DNA from 2 places in the Bradyrhizobium sp. LeoB3 genome. Region 2 is predicted to be linked to the other one. Evidence: riboswitches for the same ligand, from Rfam matches in the RefSeq annotation. Region 2 holds a riboswitch; the other holds the start of a gene.
The links. Region 2 has a riboswitch for cobalamin ahead of ACZXDY_RS00575 (TonB-dependent receptor). Riboswitches for the same ligand answer to the same signal wherever they lie in the genome.
Positions count from the first base shown of each region.

Region 1: linked by a shared signal. The riboswitch ahead of ACZXDY_RS01535 (TonB-dependent receptor plug domain-containing protein) and the one ahead of ACZXDY_RS00575 (TonB-dependent receptor) in region 2 are both predicted to bind cobalamin.

Region 1 covers NZ_JBVBEF010000001.1:346,113-354,818, reverse strand. Annotated here, with positions in the region: gene ACZXDY_RS01560 (sensor histidine kinase) at 202-1,497, shown strand; gene ACZXDY_RS01555 (response regulator) at 1,569-2,189, shown strand; gene ACZXDY_RS01550 (response regulator transcription factor) at 2,383-3,018, shown strand; gene ACZXDY_RS01545 (DUF3551 domain-containing protein) at 3,074-3,310, opposite strand; gene ACZXDY_RS01540 (hypothetical protein) at 3,580-4,107, opposite strand; cobalamin riboswitch at 4,341-4,541, shown strand; gene ACZXDY_RS01535 (TonB-dependent receptor plug domain-containing protein) at 4,792-6,639, shown strand; gene cobD (threonine-phosphate decarboxylase CobD) at 6,671-7,660, opposite strand; gene ACZXDY_RS01525 (ABC transporter substrate-binding protein) at 7,670-8,542, shown strand; gene cbiB (adenosylcobinamide-phosphate synthase CbiB) at 8,544-8,706, shown strand, end outside.
Region 2 covers NZ_JBVBEF010000001.1:145,307-154,012, forward strand. Annotated here, with positions in the region: gene ACZXDY_RS00565 (MarR family winged helix-turn-helix transcriptional regulator) at 1-174, opposite strand, end outside; gene ACZXDY_RS00570 (PepSY domain-containing protein) at 309-1,757, opposite strand; gene ACZXDY_RS00575 (TonB-dependent receptor) at 1,760-4,045, opposite strand; cobalamin riboswitch at 4,161-4,361, opposite strand; gene ACZXDY_RS00580 (hypothetical protein) at 4,388-5,206, opposite strand; gene ACZXDY_RS00585 (CoA transferase subunit A) at 5,203-6,111, opposite strand; gene ACZXDY_RS00590 (ABC transporter permease) at 6,108-7,121, opposite strand; gene ACZXDY_RS00595 (sugar ABC transporter substrate-binding protein) at 7,174-8,142, opposite strand; gene ACZXDY_RS00600 (CaiB/BaiF CoA transferase family protein) at 8,378-8,706, opposite strand, start outside.

The DNA.
Region 1 (8,706 bases), 200 kb from region 2:
GCGTTTCTCCGGAGCTTCGGCTCTGATTCAATCAGAACCGAAAGATGCACGAGACGCGAAGGCGATATGCGGTTAGTGCCAATCACGAATGGCAGCGCCTCATTCGCCGCCGTCCCACTCGCGACTGGTGCAGCGCAAGAATTCGCGAGTTCCAATCCAAAGATTGCTCCACGTCAATGGCGCTTTGCTACCTGACGGTGTATGGTGCGGACTGGGTATCCGATCGGGTCAGGGAGATTGGTCGAGGCAAGGGGCGGCTCTCAGCATCGAGAGCCGTGCGGAAGGCGAATGCGTACCGTGAAGCAACATAATGCTCCCACGTGCGGATCGGATCGAACCAATGCACAGGGATGGCCAGGCATTGGCGCAGCAAGCGCGAGCGATCGGCTGTACTGGAAACTAGCCTCCGACCTTCTCTTTGTGGTGCGTCCTTCATGTGAAGGGCGCTTTGTTTATGAAGATATAAACCCGGCGTTCGAATCTCTTGTTGGGATCGCGTCGGAAGACATCCGGGGGATGGCCGTTTGCGACTGCATGGGGAAGCAGGATGCCAGGTCCGTTCACGAGGCGCTTGATGCTTGTCGCGCCGGAGGTGCCGAGGTTCGGATCCGGCATCGGCTCGCGCTCGGGGGATCCCCACGAACTGTCGAGACAATCGTTGCGCCAATCTGCGATCCCATAACGGGCTGCATTGCCACCTTTATCGGTAGCCATCGGATCATGGACGGAGCGTCCTCCCACGACCTTGCAGCCATCTCGGACGGTCGTGCGAGCATGGGCGCCACGCTGGTTTCCATTCAGGAAGACATGCAGCAGCGCATTGCCTCCGACCTCCACGATTCGACCTGCCAGCATTTGATCGCCGCAAGCCTCGGGCTCATGCGGATGCGGAACAGCTTGAGTGAGCCGACCAATGCCGAGCGGCTTTGCGACGATATCGATGCGTCGATCGATCAGGCACTCAAGGAAATTCGGGCCTTTGCCTACCTGCTGCACCCGCAAAATCTGACGGTTGCCGGGCTGAAGGCAGCAATCGAGAGATATGCGGAAGGGTTCGCGGCGCGCACATCGTTGCGAGTCGATGCCAGCATCTCGCCCGAGATCGATCGCGTACCTTACGACACGCAGCGCTCCCTGCTGCGGGTGGTCCAGGAGGCGCTGACGAATGTCTTTCGTCATGCAAGAGCAACGAAAGTCGAGATCGCGATCGAGACGACCGATGACCATTTCCGGCTGAGGGTCGCCGATAATGGGCGCGGCATGCCACTCGACCAGGCGCTCGGCGGCGCGATGGCAGGGCCACCCGGCGTCGGAATTCCCGCAATGAAGGTCAGACTGCAGCAGATCGGAGGTAGCCTCGAAATCCGCTCCGAGCCGGGAACGGGACAGCCCGGCACGACATTATCCGCGGTGTTCCCGCGCGGTCCGGCGACCGAAAAATCGCCGCCGGCCAAGGGCCGCCCCCGCCATCATGGTCCGCGCAAACGGGTTCACTGATCGTACAGCCGAACTCGCCTCGCTGGCGCCGGTCGGGCCTGCGACGCAACACGAGTGGGAGCTAACCCGCCATGAAGCGCTTTCTTATCGCCGACGATCATGAAGCGGTGCGGTCGGGACTACGCGCGGTTCTGGAGCAACGTGCCGACTGGGAAGTCGTTGCTGAGGCGAACGACGGCAGCAAGGCCCTTGCCGAGGCGATCGCAAACCAACCCCATGTCGCGATCGTCGATTTCTCCATGCCGCGCATGACGGGAGTGGAGGTCGCGCGGCGGATCAGGGAGTATCGCCTGCCGACCGAAGTATTGATCTTCACGGTCCACAATTCCAGCCTGCTGGCGCAGGAGGCATTCGAGGCAGGCGCCCGGGCATTCGTATTGAAATCGGATGCCAACAGGCTGTTGTTGGCGGCGGTTGAGTCGCTTCTGGCGCATAAACCATTTTGCACCGATAGCTGTTCGCCTGAATCGAACGAGGTCTCGACCGGAGATCGGGACAGGCTCTCGCCGCGGGAGCGATTGGTTGTCAAGCTGATTGCGGAGGGCTACAGCAACAAAGGCATTGGCGCCATCCTGAACCTCAGCGTCAAAACCGCCGAAGCGCATCGGGCGGCCGCGATGCGCAAGCTGGATATCCACTCGACGGCGGATCTGGTCCGCTACGCGGTTCGCGCCCGCCTGCTGGAAGCATGACACGCCAAAGCATGATCCGGCGCTTGATGTTCCGGCTTGTTCCGCCATGAGCCCGGGAGGCTAAGCTGACCTCAGTATATTTCCCGCGAAATCCGAGGGTTTTGCGGGATAACTGCCGGAAAGCCAATCAGTATGATTCCGACCTCGCTGTCGGCTATCGCTATCGACCGTTCCAGCGCAAGGGAACGACGCCATGAAACGCATCCTGATTGCGGATGATCATGAAGTCGTACGTTCCGGGCTTCGCGCGATCGTTGAAACGCGCTCCAATTGGATTGTAACTGCAGAAGCGCCCGACGGCGAGCAGGCGATCGCATTGGCGCTGGAAACGAGACCGGACGTCATTATCGCCGACTATTCCATGCCCCTCGTAAACGGACTGGAAGTCAGCCGCCGCATCAAGACGCTTCGCCTGCGTTCGGAAGTGTTGATCCTCACCATGCATGAAAGTGAGGAGATTTTGACCGAGGCTCTTCTGACCGGGGTACGTGGCTTCCTGCTCAAATCGGACGCCAGGAAGCATCTCATTTCAGCAATCGAAGCTCTGCTCGACGGCCGACCTTACTTTACCAGCGTCGTGTTGGAGAAATTGCTGACCGACTACCAGCTCAACAAACAGAACAAGTCCAGTGCGCTCCTCACATCGCGGGAGCAGAACGTCGTGCAGTTGATTGCAGAGGGGCATACCAACAAGGCCATCAGCTCCATCTTGAAGCTTAGCGTGAAGACTGTCGAAACCCATCGGGCGTCCGCCATGCGCAAGCTTGGCATGTCATCCACAGCCGAGCTGGTTCGCTATGCGATTCGCAAGAAGCTGGTTGCGCCCTGAGGCGCAGACAATTCGAGCGGCAGTCGTCGCGCCGGGCTACGCAGCGAGTATTGGATCATTGGCTGGAGTTCACACGGCCCCGCCGGTGATATCGCCCGAATGCCACGCGCGGATTGACGGCGCATGTGGCCCCTCGCCCCGACGCCGCGGCCATACATGCCGCCCGCGTGCGGAAGGAGCAATCTCCCGGAATCCCAGTGGTTCGAGATTGCAGGCAATAGGGATAGTCCCGTGCCGTAGCGGGACCAGCTTCGGCAATCCAGATCAAGCCGGCCGCAGATAAGAGTGCCATCAGGTAGCGCATGAGATCACCTCGCTCATTGAGGATATCTCCATAGTGCCGAAGGAGGACGCGCCTGAAAATACATGATTCCCCGGGGCGAGCTTGACAAGATTCCCTAGAGCGCGCCGATCAGGATCGCGCCACCGAATTCTGAAGCCACGACGCGGGTGTCGAGAACAGGCATTACGGGTCCAGACCTTCCGTAGGATGGGTGGAGCCCCATGCTTTTCAAAGATCTCGATGGCAGCGAAGCTGTCACCAACTCGATCAGCGCCGGCTCACGCCCCTCGTGCATCGCGGATCGCCTGCGCGACTTTCGTCGCCTGCGACACCCGTCCGATTCGCGCGCCCGTGACGATCTTTTTTCGGCGCGTGCTCAAGCGCGGCACCATCCCTTCGTTGGCGGTCGATCCGGCGGAGGGATAGGGAATGAAGTCCGCGGCCCGATGCAGCGCGAGAGCCTTTCGAGCCGCTTCGACATTGGCGGTGCGAGCTGCCAGGTTGTGAAGACGCCTGAGCTCGCTGTTCACCCGCTTCAGTGCCGCGGCAAAGACCTGCTTGCGTTGTGATGGACGATCGGCAGTTCCGGGGAAGTTCGCGCCGCGAGGCTGGCCTTTTCCGCGCGTCTCTCGCCGCTTTTGTCGGCCGAGCGTTCGCTCCTTGTCGCGCATCTTGCGCAAGCGGGATCGCATGTCCGCAAGATCAGCCGGCTCGACGTCATAGATGGCGGGATGATGCGTGAGGCGGATCGTCTCGTATTCGTCGTGACTGAGGAGGCTGCGTTCGAGTTTGCATGGGACCGACATTTCCTGTTCCTCCGTTGAATCTGTCGATGCTCACATGAACGGTATCATCCAAGTTTAGCGACGCGTGTGGGTGACATGTGATGCTCGCATAAGGCTGTAGGATTTGCCATCTGCCGTCCCTTCGCCTGTCAGCAACTTTCTGTGTTCGTCATTCAGGTCGCCGCTATCAGCGATCCGCAAAAATGCTGTTGGGTTCTGATCGTTATCGATTTGAGTTTTGCTCCGCCTTGTGCTTCTTTGCGCGCGTCATCGGTGCCCTTTGTAGGGTGAAACGGGAACGCGGTGCGGGAATCTTCCCCAATGCCGCGGCTGCCCCCGCAACTGTAAGCGGACTATTTGCGATCCGGATGCCACTGGGCCTGCCAAGCAGGTTTGGGAAGGCGGATCGCGAGACGACCGCAAGCCAGGAGACCGGCCGTTGACGGGTATCAACTCGTTCGACGGTGGGTCGGCGGAAGGGCATTAATGAACTTGCGGCGTTTTCTTGCCGGGTGTGCGGCCGTTGCTGCGTGCGGTCACACTGGCGCCATGGCCCAATCGGGTCCCGAACAGCTTCCTGCTGTCGTCATCAATCCGGAGGTCCGGTCCAAGCCGGCCCCGAGGAATAGGCAACGGTCTTCAACGACCCATCCTGCGCGCCCGGCGCCCGGTAACGAGGCGCCGGCCGCGACTCCCGAAGTGGTCGTGACTCCCGACCGTACACCGGAGCCGGCGAGCCGGACCGGAAGCTCGGTCAGCGTGGTCACGCACGAAATGCTCGCGACCAGCAATCCGACCTCGCTCGTCGATGCGCTGCGGACCGTGCCGGGACTCGATATCACCGAAAGCGGCGGACCAGGCGCGACGACCAATGTGCGCTTGCGCGGCGCCAATACCGGCCAGACGCTGGTCATGATCGATGGCATCAGGGTCAACGATCCGACCGCCGCCAGCGGCGACTTCGATTTCGCGATGTTCGCCCCGGGCGCGATCCAGCGGATCGAGGTGCTGAAAGGACCGCAGAGCGCGCTCTACGGATCTGACGCGATCGGCGGCGTCGTCAACATCATCACCAAGAAAGGCACCGGTCCGGCACAACTCGACGTCAGCACCGAGGGCGGAAGCTACGGCACGGCGAGCACCAGCGCAGCGCTGACCGGAACCTCTGGGCCGTGGTCCTACGCGTTCACGGGAAGCGGGCAGCACAGCAACGGCTTTTCACGCTACGGCTATCGCATCCCCGCGCTCGAAGCCAAGTATGGCCCGCTCGAGCGCGATGGCTTCGACCGCGTCGGCGGTTCGGCACGCGTCGGCTACGATTCCGGCGAAGGCGTACGCCTGGAGACGGGCATGCTGGCCTCATTCACGCGGTCCGCCTATGATCAGGCCTCCGGAACGTTCCCGGACACGCCGTCGAGCGCGACGCGCCTGCTCGAACAGGTCTGGGGACGCGCGTCGTTCGACACGTTCGGCGGCATTCTCACCCATAGCGTGAGCGCATTTGAGACGCATATCGACCGCTCGTTCGACGACGTCACCTACAAGATCAACAAACTGCCGCAGAACACAACATCCATCCTCTCCAATTTCGTCGGCGACAGCACGGGCCTGGAATATCAGGGCAACCTGAAGGTCGGCCCGCTGGGATCGCTCATCGTCGGATCGCGTGTGCAGCATGAAACGGCGAGCACCTCCACCACCAACCTATTGCCGATTCCTGGAGCGTCGACGCCGCAGCTCGCAGGCACGCAAGACACCAATTCAGTGTTTGCGCTCTGGCAACTGCCGATCGGCGAGCGGCTCAACATCACGATGGGCGGCCGGGTTGACGACGTCGTCGATGTGGCACGGTTCGAGACATGGCGAACCACCGCGGCTTACACGATCGCGGAGACCGGCACCAAGCTGCATGCGAGCGCCGGGACAGGCGCCAAGGCCCCGACGCTCTATCAGCTCTATGCGCCGACCTATGGCAATTCCGCGCTCAGTCCCGAGGAGAGCTTCGGCTACGATGCCGGCATCGACCAAAGCCTGTTCGGAGGCCGCGTTGTGGTTTCGCTGACAGGCTTCGGCAACAGGTTCAGCAACCTGATCGACTTTGTGACCGATCCGGCGCACCCGCTCGGGCACTACGTCAACGTCTCGCGTGCCGAAACCGACGGACTGGAGCTCGGGGTCAACGTCGATATCCTGCCGGGCTACCTGAAATTCAACGCCGCCTATACCTATCTGCAGGCTAAGGATCTCTCGACCGGCCTGACGCTGGCGCGCCGGCCGGAAAACCTGGCGAGATTCTCGTTCCCGATCACACCGATCGAGGGCTGGCTGATCGAGCCACGCGTGCTCGCGGTATCGACGCGCTACAGCGGTTCAAACGAGACGCTACCACTCGCCCCTTACGTCCGCGTCGATCTCTACACTGAATACAAGATCGATGAGACCTGGAAGGTGTACTTGCGCGGCGAGAACATTTTCAACGAGCGTTATCAGGAAGTGTACAACTATGGCACGACCGGACCTGCGGCTTACGCCGGGTTCAGTGCCCACTGGTGAAGCGGATGTGATGATGCGCGCGCGAGGTGCGCTACTTGACCGAACCAAGCGCGCTGGCCAGGCGATCGAGACCATCGTCCGACGCAAGGCCAAATCGCAGCCATTCGCGTGCGCCGTTAAAGCTCCGGCACCAGATGTGGCGTCGGGCCAATTCGGTGTGCAACGTCGGGGCATCGGGATGGGAGGCAAGGCGAAAGAGCGTCGTCCCTCGGACGAGCTGAAGGCCCGCCGCTGTCAGGACCTGATCCAGCTTGCTCGACTGCCGAGCGAGCTTCGCACGCATCGCATCAGCCCAGGATCGATCCCGCAGAGCGGCTGTGCCCACGCAAAGCGCCGGCCCGGAGACCGACCATGGACCCAGCGCCGCGGAGATACGTTCGACGATGTCGCGTCGGCCGATCACGAAGCCAAGGCGAAGTCCGGCGAGCCCATAGAACTTGCCGAAGGAACGCAGTACGAGAATGGGGAGATCGGCGCTCATCGCGGCAGCGCTGATGCCAGGATCGACATCGGCAAAGGCCTCGTCGATAACCAGCCAGCCTCCGCGACGATCGAGCCGTTCGGCAACATGCCGAAGCGCCCTGCGGTCCGCGATACGTCCATCCGGATTGTTGGGATTGACGACGACAGCGTGAATGGCGCGGTCAGGCAGCGCGGAGAGATCATTCAATGCAATAATCTCTCGGCCTCCGCTGCTCCACGCAGCCGAATGCTCGCCATAGGTCGGAGTGACGATCGCGACCGCTCCGGGTCCGGCGAGATGCGGAATCCATTGAATGAGGGTCTGCGTGCCGGCGGCGGCTGCGATGCCTGCATCGTCGGGTACGCCGTAAGCTTCGCGTGCGGCGGCGAGGAGGTCCCGTTCGTCGGCACGCGATGGCAAGCGCGTCCACACACTGTCCGGAATGGAGTGCGGAATCGTCCACGGCCAGGGATTGATTCCGGTCGACAGGTCGAGCCAGTCCGCAGGCTCGCCGCCGTGGTGCGCAATAGCTTCCGTCAGATCACCGCCGTGCTTCATGATCGCTTCATGCCATCAATCGCGCTCCTGCGCGAGACCCTTGTTGGCCTAACGCGGCCGGCGATCGGCGCAACGTTCTTGTTACTCGCAGCACTGTTCGGAGCACATGCAGCCGATCTGCCACGCGTCGCTTCCATCAATGTGTGCACGGACCAACTGCTGCTGGCGCTGGCCGATCCGGGCCAAATTCTCGGCCTCAGTCCCTATTCGCGTGACCCCGCCCGCTCCTGGAACGCGGAAAAGGCCGCAGCCTACCCTCGATTATCGGGCGAAGCAGAAGATGTGCTGATCCTGCAACCGGACGCCGTGGTCGCCGGCAAGTTCACCAAGCGTGCAACACGGGAGTTGCTGAAGGACAAGGGCGTCCGCGTGATCGAATTCGACGCTGCGCGTTCGCTGGAGGACGTCAAGAGCCAGATCCGGCAAATGGGCGAACTGCTGCACCAGAAGGATCGCGCCGCATCCGAGATACGGCGGCTCGACACGGCAATCCAGCACGCGAAGGAGGCGGTATCGCAGCGACCCTATCGCGTGCTGGCTGTGTCGCGGCGCGGCTGGGTCTCGGGTGGCGGCGGCTTGATCAATTCCATGCTGGCCACGATCGGCCTCAAGAACGCGGCGAATGATCTCGGCTACAAGCTTGGAGGTTTTGCGTCGCTGGAGGCGATCGTGAAACTGCGGCCCGATCTGCTCCTTGTATCTGACGGCGGCGACTTCGCGGAGGACGAAGGCGAAGCATTCCTGCTGCATCCTGCATTGGAGCGCTTCTATCCATCGTCGAAACGCCTGGTGATCCCCGAGAAACTGACTGTCTGTGGCGGGCCGATGCTTTCGGAGGCGCTGGAACGCCTCGTCTCCGAACTAAGCCGCGTGGCGCGATGACATGCCGGCGGGAAGCGAGACGATCCTGATCGTTGTGCTGGCGATCGCATTCGACGCGCTTATCGGCGATCCGGATTGGCTGTGGCGGCGCTTCCCTCATCCGGTGGCGCTGATGGGCTCCGTGATCGACCAACTCGATCGCGCGCTGAACCGCGAGCAATGGT
Region 2 (8,706 bases):
GGCCTCGACGGACACACCATCGCGTCCGTCTAACTCGGCCAAGGCAACAATAATGATCCACTGAGCATCGGTTATGCCTAGATGCCGCGCCCAGTAGTGGCGAATGTCCTCCAGACGACTGACCATTGCGGTGACTTCCGAAATGAACCTGCGGCTCGCCTCGTAGTTTCTCATGGAAAGCTGCCGACGTGAAATCTCCGCGTGTACAGATACTGATCTCGCGCTCAGGTTTTGTAAAGGAGATTCGGCTTGCCTGCTGCGGCCTTTGTCCTGATCTCTTGGCTGTCACCGCGCGCCGGACATTGTCCCTAGGATCGCAGTCGCCGCCAGCCTATGACGATGCCACTCGTCGATATGATCATTCCAATGAGCGACAGCAGCAACACCGCGATGTCCCATGCTGGGCGATGGCGCAGCAGCGGCGGAAAATCGAGACTGTGCAGCGCATTGAACAGCCAGCGATACGCCCGGCGGCTGTTGTCGACGCGGCCGAGAATATCGCCATTGCGCGGATCAATGTAGAACCAGCTCTCAGCCGCGTCGTCGAAGCCCACGCGCGACACCGGCAGAAGCCGCTCATTGTGATGCGAATACCAATAATCATCGGACTGCTGGAGGCGCAGGCGCGCGGTCATCGCGGCGTTTGGCAACAAGCTATTCGCCGCTGAGAAAATCTCGTCGTCGGAAAGCACCTTCGTGGTGCCGCTTGCCGGATCGGCAACAGTCTGACGGCCGTCGCGGTCGGTGAGCACCATCAGCGGATGGCCGCCGAGCCAGACAAAGCGAGCTTCGACCGCCCCGAGCGGAGGCATCGATTGGAAGGCTGCGACAATCCGGGGCGCATCATGCCCGGCATATCGGACCGACATCTCCCGGCTCGGGCCTCGGCCTGCAAAATACTCGCCCGGATTAAGCGACAGCCAACCGCTGAATGTCCACGTCAGGACGAAGATGCCGCCGATCAATCCGGCGATGTGATGCCAGGCCATCCATCCCCGATAAGGCGTGACGCTGCCCCGGGCATAACGCTGGCGCAATCGGAGCCGTAGAATGCCGATCCAGAAACCGGTAGCCGCCACCACGAGGCCAATTCCTGATATCCAGCGCACCACGTGCCGCCACGTCGCGCCATCGCGGCGGAGGACCGTGGGATAGATCCAGTGTGGGATCGAGCCCAGCCAATTCCAGATCCGCTCACGTCGCGTGGTGTCGAGCGCCAGTTCACCGGTCTTCGCCGAGACATAGAGCTCGGTTCCGGCTTCATCTCCGAGCGACACCAGGAGGAGCGGCCGCAAGGGATCATAGCGCGCCGTGACACTCCATTGATCGCGTTCGATTGTGCCAATCAGTCTTGGATGCACGGCATTCGGATGATGGCGGGCGATCGCCAGCGCCTGCTCGGTCGTGATGTCCCCGATCGGATGACCGTCCGTTGCCGATATGGTCTTGCGTGCGCCATTCCAGTCCAGCAGCCGATAGACGGGGATATCGTTCAGCATGACGAGGCGAAGATCGCGCGGATAGTTCGCAACACCGGCGATGGCCATGGCCCGATCGGGCGCCACGAGCACGCGGTCCCAGGCGATCGGTGGCAGCGCCGCCCAGCGCTCGCGATCGGTCAACTGCGGGAACGCCACGTACATCATGACGATGCCCGAGACGAACCACATCGCAAACAGCAGACAGGTCGCGATGCCGATCCAGCGATGGGTGATGTAAAGCCACCGCCGTCCTCTCCGGATCAAAGCGCGGCGCATGATCAGAACTTCACGTCGACGGACACTTCTGCCGTGCGCGGCATGCCGAGCAGCCATTGCCTGGAAGGGGCGGACGTGGCGTAGACAGTGTCGAAGAGATTGTAGAGGCGAAGCGCCACCGTGGTTTGCCCGTCAGGCTTCCACCGCAGTCCGCCGTTGACCACGCTGTAGGCGGGGCGAAGCTGGGTATTGGCGTTATCGGAGAATGTTTGCCCTACGATCTGCACGCCGCCGTAGACGGACCAGTTCGGCGCGAAGTCCCAGGTCAGCCACACGTTCGATACCTGCTGCGGCACATTCGTCGGAACGTTGCCGGCGTAGCTGACGAGTTTGCCGCCCACCACCTGGCTGAAGTTGTCGTACCGGGCCCGCAGCACCGCGAGATTGGCATCGACGCGCCAACCATCATTCAGTGCCAGGCCGATCGATGCTTCGATCCCGCGCGACGATTGCTGGCCGACTTGCAGCGCCAGGCCGGCGGGATTGTTGGGATCCGGGACCAGCAGGTTGTTCTTGACGATTTCGTAACCTGCCAGCGTCCATTCACCACGGCCGCCCCAGAATGATTGCTTGACCCCGACCTCGGTTTGCTTGCCCGTGGCAAGCTGGAAGGTTTTCTGCGTGGCCGACAGCGAGATGAGATTGGTGACGGGATCAACGGCTGTCGCATATTGTCCGTAAAAGGCGAGGTTCGAGACGGGCGTGTAGACCACGCCGGTTCGCCAGCTCGTACCCGACAGCGAGATATCGAAATTATTCGCTGGTGTCCTGTAATCGGTGCGGTCGACATCCGGCCGGTCGAACCTGATGCCGCTTACAACGGACAACTGATCGGTTAGCGACAGCCGGTCCTCGGCAAACAACGCATATTGATTGACGATCGCATTGTAGCCGGGCGTGGTTCGCGTCGTGGAGGTCGCAAAAGACCCCATGTCGCCGGCATAGGGGCTAACCGAAGATGCGCCGCCATAGGGCGAATTGTTGGTGTGGGTAAAATCGATCCGGTTGACGTCGAAGCCCGCAACGAACTCGTTGGCGAAGCCCAGCAGATGACCACGAAACGTTGCGTCCATCCGGTTACCGACCTGCGCCTGGTCGTGGAAGATCTCGATGTAGCTGGTTCGGTCGATCAACCGTGTTGCAGGATTCCAACTATAGTTCTCGACATCACGCCAATGCCGACGGCTGGTCAGGTAGTAGAGTGTGTTCTGGACCTTGACTCCGCCCGTCACGTCCCACTCGGTCTTGAACTGGCTCCAGTTATCCTGATAGCGGATCGCGCTGTCGAGGACGTTGTAGTTCTTGAACCGCAACGTGTCGTCGATCCCGCCGTTGATCAGCGGTGTGCCGAAATAGCGCGAGGGGCTTCGATTGCCGTAGTCGTTCGAGAGTGTGAAAGCGAGGTTTTCGGCGGCCTGGACCCGCACTGCGGCGGAGACCGCAACATTCGACGTCTCGTCGCGATCAACCCAGCCGTTCGACATGTTGCCGATGGCATTGACGCGATAGGATACGTTCGGATTGATCGGGCCGCCGCTATCCACCGCAATGCGTCGCGTCGTATTGGTGTCGAGCGATATCTCGGCATCGTTGTAGGGCGTCGTGACCGGTTTCTTGGGGATCACATTGACGATCCCACCAATCGCGCCTTCCCCGTACAGAACGGAGGCCGGCCCGCGCATGACCTCGATGCGATCCGCCGACCACGTATCGAATGGAAAGGTCACGGTTCCTGCGCCAACATAGAGGCGAGTGCCATCATACAGCGTCATCACCGAATTGCTTCCGGTGAAGCCGCGCGTGCTCAACGAGAGGCCGCCATTGCCCGGCGCCGGGCTCGCGGTAAAGCCCACTGCGTTCTGGGTGACCGCGTCCGTGACATTATGCTGGCCGCGTTCTGCGATGGTCTGCGACGTAATCGTTTCGACGCTGGCGGGCGTCTGCAGCGGGGTGAGATTGAGGCGGCTGCCACTCGCGTTCTGCTTGTTCAGGTTTAGCGTCGGAGATGGCGTGTCGGACGTTGCGGTCGAGGGCGTAGTGCTTCGCGCCGCCGGGCTCCGGCTCGACTGAGACTGCGCAGGTCGCGCCGCGGAAGTTGAACGCTGATGATTGAGACGCTTTGCCGCAGGCTTTTGCGGCTGGATAACGCTCACTGGAGGCAAGACATGGGACGTCTCAGGCTGCTGGGCCTTTGCCGAAGAAGATTCGAGCAGGAGAACCGGCAGGAAGTATCTGAAAGCGAGCCGCGCAGCATCACGCTGCCTTGCGATAGTAACGATAGAGAGCACGAGCAGACCTCGGTATGACGTCAGTGGCACGTCACCGCAAACGAGGTCTCGCTCGAACGTGCCTATGGCACGCCGGACGAAAACAATGTCTGTACTCCCCGACCGACATTCTTGCGTGTGACCACGGCTGACGGCAGGTCTCCTGGCTTGCGGGTCCCAACCCTTCGTCGCCTTCCCAGGACCGAGGCTCCCAGTGGCGCATGACGAAAGATTCGCCGCTCACAGTTGCGGGGGCAGCCGCGGCATAGAGGAGAAAGTCCCCGCACCGCGTTCCCTTTTGATCCCCGTTAGGGGAACCGTCGGTCGCGATCTAGGAGATTGTCTGAGCCGAAGTCAATCCTGTCACAGAGTAGGCATCAGGACACCGCGCGCATCCACGTCGCGGCGAAGGATATGCAGCTCTTCCGCCGTGGGCGCCTCGGTTTCGGGCACCGACGAAAGGTCGCCGAGGTCGAATCCGGTGGCATCCTGCAGCTCATGCCGGTTGACGCCACGATGGATCGAGCGGACCTTCATGCGCCCGGCTTCGCGGTCGAAGTCGAACAGACATTTGGGGGTAACGACCATGCAGGGGCCGCCCCAGTCGAGGCCGAGCTTCCTGCGTCCTTCGATCCCTCCCGGATAGCCGACGCCGGAGACGTAATCGACCTTCTCGACGAAGTTGCGCCGGTCATGGTGCGGCATCATCACATATTCGCGCCGGAACAGCGTCATATGCTCGGGCTGCAGGATCGGGCCGACGAGGCGAACCTTGGGCCGGTCGTGCGGACCGACGCAAACACTGTTGATGTTGCCGACGCGGTCCACCTGTACCGCGCTGCTGAATCCAAAGCTCACATCGCCGCGTTTGAGCACGAACTGGCCGGGATAGTCGACCATCTGGGACTCGCAGGGCAGGTCGCGCAGCATCGCGCTGTGCTCGGAGTCGGGCAGCCGGTCGATCTCGCTGAAGTCCGGGTTATGATAGCAGCCAGCGAGCAGGATGGTCAGGTTCGGTGCGTGCATGCGCTTGGCGAGCTCCATGGCCGCAAGCGGGATGCCGGTCCCGAACAGGGCCGCCGCGGCCCCCGTGAGGAGACCGGTGAAGCCGACCTCGGCATCGGCAAAGCTGCGGGCCAGTGCGACGGCGAGCGTTTCGTTGAGCGTGGCGGGCGCGGTCATGCAAGGCTCCCGAGGTCGGCGAGACGGGAAAGCTGGGCGGCGCCGAGCTTGTCCAGATAAGCGAAGTGGTCCACCGGCCGGCGGACCCAATCATCAAGGTAAGCGGCGAAGGTGCCGTCGTTTGCAGAGGCCGCCACATAGGCATCGAGATGGGTATCATCGGCTAGGTAGCGCCCCAGCGTCGGCGTCGGATGCGATCCCCACGGCACCTCGACCACGGCGCTGATCCGATAGGAGGGCAGCTCGACGAAACGGGCGTGCCGCTTGATGAAGGATTTTGCTACGATCTTTTCCGCGGTGACGATGACATGCTCGCACGAGCGGGCCATCAGCACGTCGCCGCTCTGCGGCAGCAGCCGCCGCGCCGGCGTTACGATGTTGCCCTGCTCGTCGGCCGCGATAGCGTGGATCACCACCACATCGGGATTTGCTGCCGGGAAAGCGTGCAGCCTGCGGCCGGTGATGGGACAGGGGAATTCCTTGATCTCGTCGTTGTAGGTGACGACATCGTTGCCGCCCAGAAACTTGGCGGGCCAGAAGTCGAAGCCGTCCTGGTTGGCTCGGAAGCGGTCCCAGCAGGCCATCTCGGGATAGTCGACGACCTTGAGGCGTCCGCCTTCCACGGCGCGCCGATAATTGCGTGCCAGGCCGTGCTTCTCCAGCCCCACGTAAGATGTTTCGACCTTCTTCAAGCAGCCGGCGCCTGCCAGCATATCGACATCGAAGGAGTGGGCGGATCCGATGATCGTCAGGTCGCGCCGGCCCTGGCGGACTAGCTCGCGCACGAAGGCCATTGGTTTCTGATAGACGGCGAAGCCGCCGAGAGCGAGCCGGCAACCGTCGCCAACGCGTCCCGCGGCTTCCGGCAGGGTGATCAACTTCGAGGCAAGTGGAGCTTTGCTCATGCAAATCCGTCCGCACGTGTGCGCTGCCGGCGGAGCATGCTCCACCAGACGGCGAGGATGATGACGAGGCCCTGGGCGATCAGGAACACGATGGGGTCGATACCGGCGAGGACCATGCCGTTGCGCAGCACGGCGACGAACATGACGCCGAGCACGGTGCCGACGAGGCGACCATATCCGCCGTTCAGGCTGGTTCCGCCGACGATGACCGCGGCGATCACGTCGAGTTCGATATGCTCGCCGACGGTGGCGCTGCCCGAGTTCAGCCGCGACACGAGCATGATGCCGCCGATCGCCGCGAGCACCTGGACAATGATGAACACGGCAATGCGGATGGCGCGCACGGGCACGCCGTAGCGCGACGCCGTGATCGGGTTGCCGCCGACGGCATAGAGGTGCCGCCCGAAGCGCAGTTGCGAGAGCAGCAGCCAGCCAAGTCCGATCGTGCCGGCCGTGAGAACGACCGGTGTAGGCAGGCCGAGAACGGAGCCATACCATAGACCATCGAGCGCCTTCGGCATCGGCCCGATGGTGAGGCCGTCGCTAATGTAGAACGCGACGCCGCGCAGCGCCGACAGCAGCCCCAGCGTCGTGATGAAGGACGGGATCGCCCAGATCACGCGCAGCGCGCCGATGAAGGCTCCGATGAGGACCGCAATGCCGACTGCGAGCGCGCTTGCGGTGACGAGCGACCAGCCGAGCTTCACGACCAGGAGCGACATCACGGTTCCGGCAAGGCCAACGGTTGCTCCCACTGACAGGTCGATCTCACCTGCGATGATCACCATCGTCATTCCGACCGCGATCATCGCGACGACCGAAGTCTGCGTGAGGAGCGTTGCGAAGTTAGCGACGGTCAGGAAATTCGAAGCCGTCGCCGAGAAGTAGATGATGAGTGCCGCCAACGCGATGCCGACGCCGATCTCGGCGCGCCAGGAGGCCAGGGCCGCCTTTAGTCGCGCCGGACTGATGCCTTCGCGAGGTTGGGCGAGCGTGCTGTTCATGGACATGAGTTCTCGCAGGAAGATTGTGAGGGGCTTCTAAGGAGCTCCGTGCCTCGCCTCAGTTGGACAAGGAGCGCACGAGGTCCAGATATTCTTTCACGGGTTGCTGATCGCTCTTGGTGTAGAGCTTCACCGGCACGTTGACGTAGCGCGGCTGATTTTCGCCGCGCTTTGCCTTCGCCGCGGTTTCGACGGTCAGATAGCCGATGCGGTAAGGCTGCTGGTCGGCGATCGCCTCCACCGCACTCGACGGATCGAGCAGCATCTGGGCGAGATCCTGGCTCATGTCGATACCGTACAGCTTGGTCTGCGTGTTGGCCCGGCGCGCTGCGGCTGCCGCTCCGGCGAGCGTGCCGGCGTTGGAGGCCCAGATGGCCGTGGTGTCGGGCTTGCGACGCAGGATGTTCTCCAGGCCGTTGGCGCCCTCCTCGGGCGTGGCGCCGCTGACCTCGGCGACAGTCTCGTACTTCAGGCCCTCGAGAGCGGACAGGAAGCCCTGACGCCGGGGCTGCATGTTGGCGTTGATCGGCGGCAGTGTGATGATGCCGATCGAGGGCTGGCCGCCCTTGCTCTCCAGGTACTTGCGCAGCTCCTTGCCGACCGCGGCGGCCAGCTCGTGGCTGTCGACGCCGATCGAGTGGCTGGCGATCGAGGAATCCTCGAGCCGGGTGTCGTATTCGACGACCATGATGTTGCGGCCCTTGGCCCGGCGGGCGGATGCCACCGAACCCTGCTTGTCGAGCGGCGGCATGATCAGCACGTCGACCCCGCGGGTGACGAAGTCCTCGATCACCTGGCCCTCGGTCGGCAGCTTGCGCTGGTTGAGGCCGAACGTGATCGTCGCGCCGTATTTCGTAGCCGCGTCGCGCATGCCGCGCTCGATCTGCTGCCAGTATTGCGAGTCACGCGCGTAGATGATGGCGCCGATCGTAATCTTGTCCTGAGCCTGTGCAGGGATCGCTCCCGCAAGCCCGACGGCCGTAACGAGCGCGAGCATGGCGGCCTTGAGCCAACGCATGGTGAACATGGATTCCCTCCCGATAAGGGCCGGCCCTCGGCGGGGGCATCGGCCTTGAACGTTTCCGCTGCTACTCCGAAAACGATTTCCGAAAAACGTTTCTGTATCCTACTTGATCAGGCCCTCTCGCAAACGTCAACCGCTAAGACCGCTGTTCCGGCTGCAGGGTCGGCCAGCGCGGCGGGGCGTCGCGGGGCGAACGTCTGATCGGCATCCGAGGTCCAAGGTCGGCGTCGCGAGTCCCTCATCCGATCACGCGCTTTCCGATCAATTCATCGCAGCGTTCGCGGGACCAGCCGAGCCACTCGGCAGCCACCTCGCTTGTGTGTTCGCCGACCAGCGGAGAAGGTCTGCGCACGGCGCCCGGTGTCTCGCGCAACGTGACCGTGATGCCGTGGGTCGGATATGCCCCGGCGCGCGGATGATCGACCGTCAGGATCTGGTTGCGGGCCTTGAGCTGAGGGTTCTCGACCACGTCAGCCATCGTGGAGACCTTGGCGCAGGGCACCCCGGCGCGGTCCATGGCCTCGACCACGGCGTCGGCAGTGTGTCTGAAAACCCAGGCCTGGACTT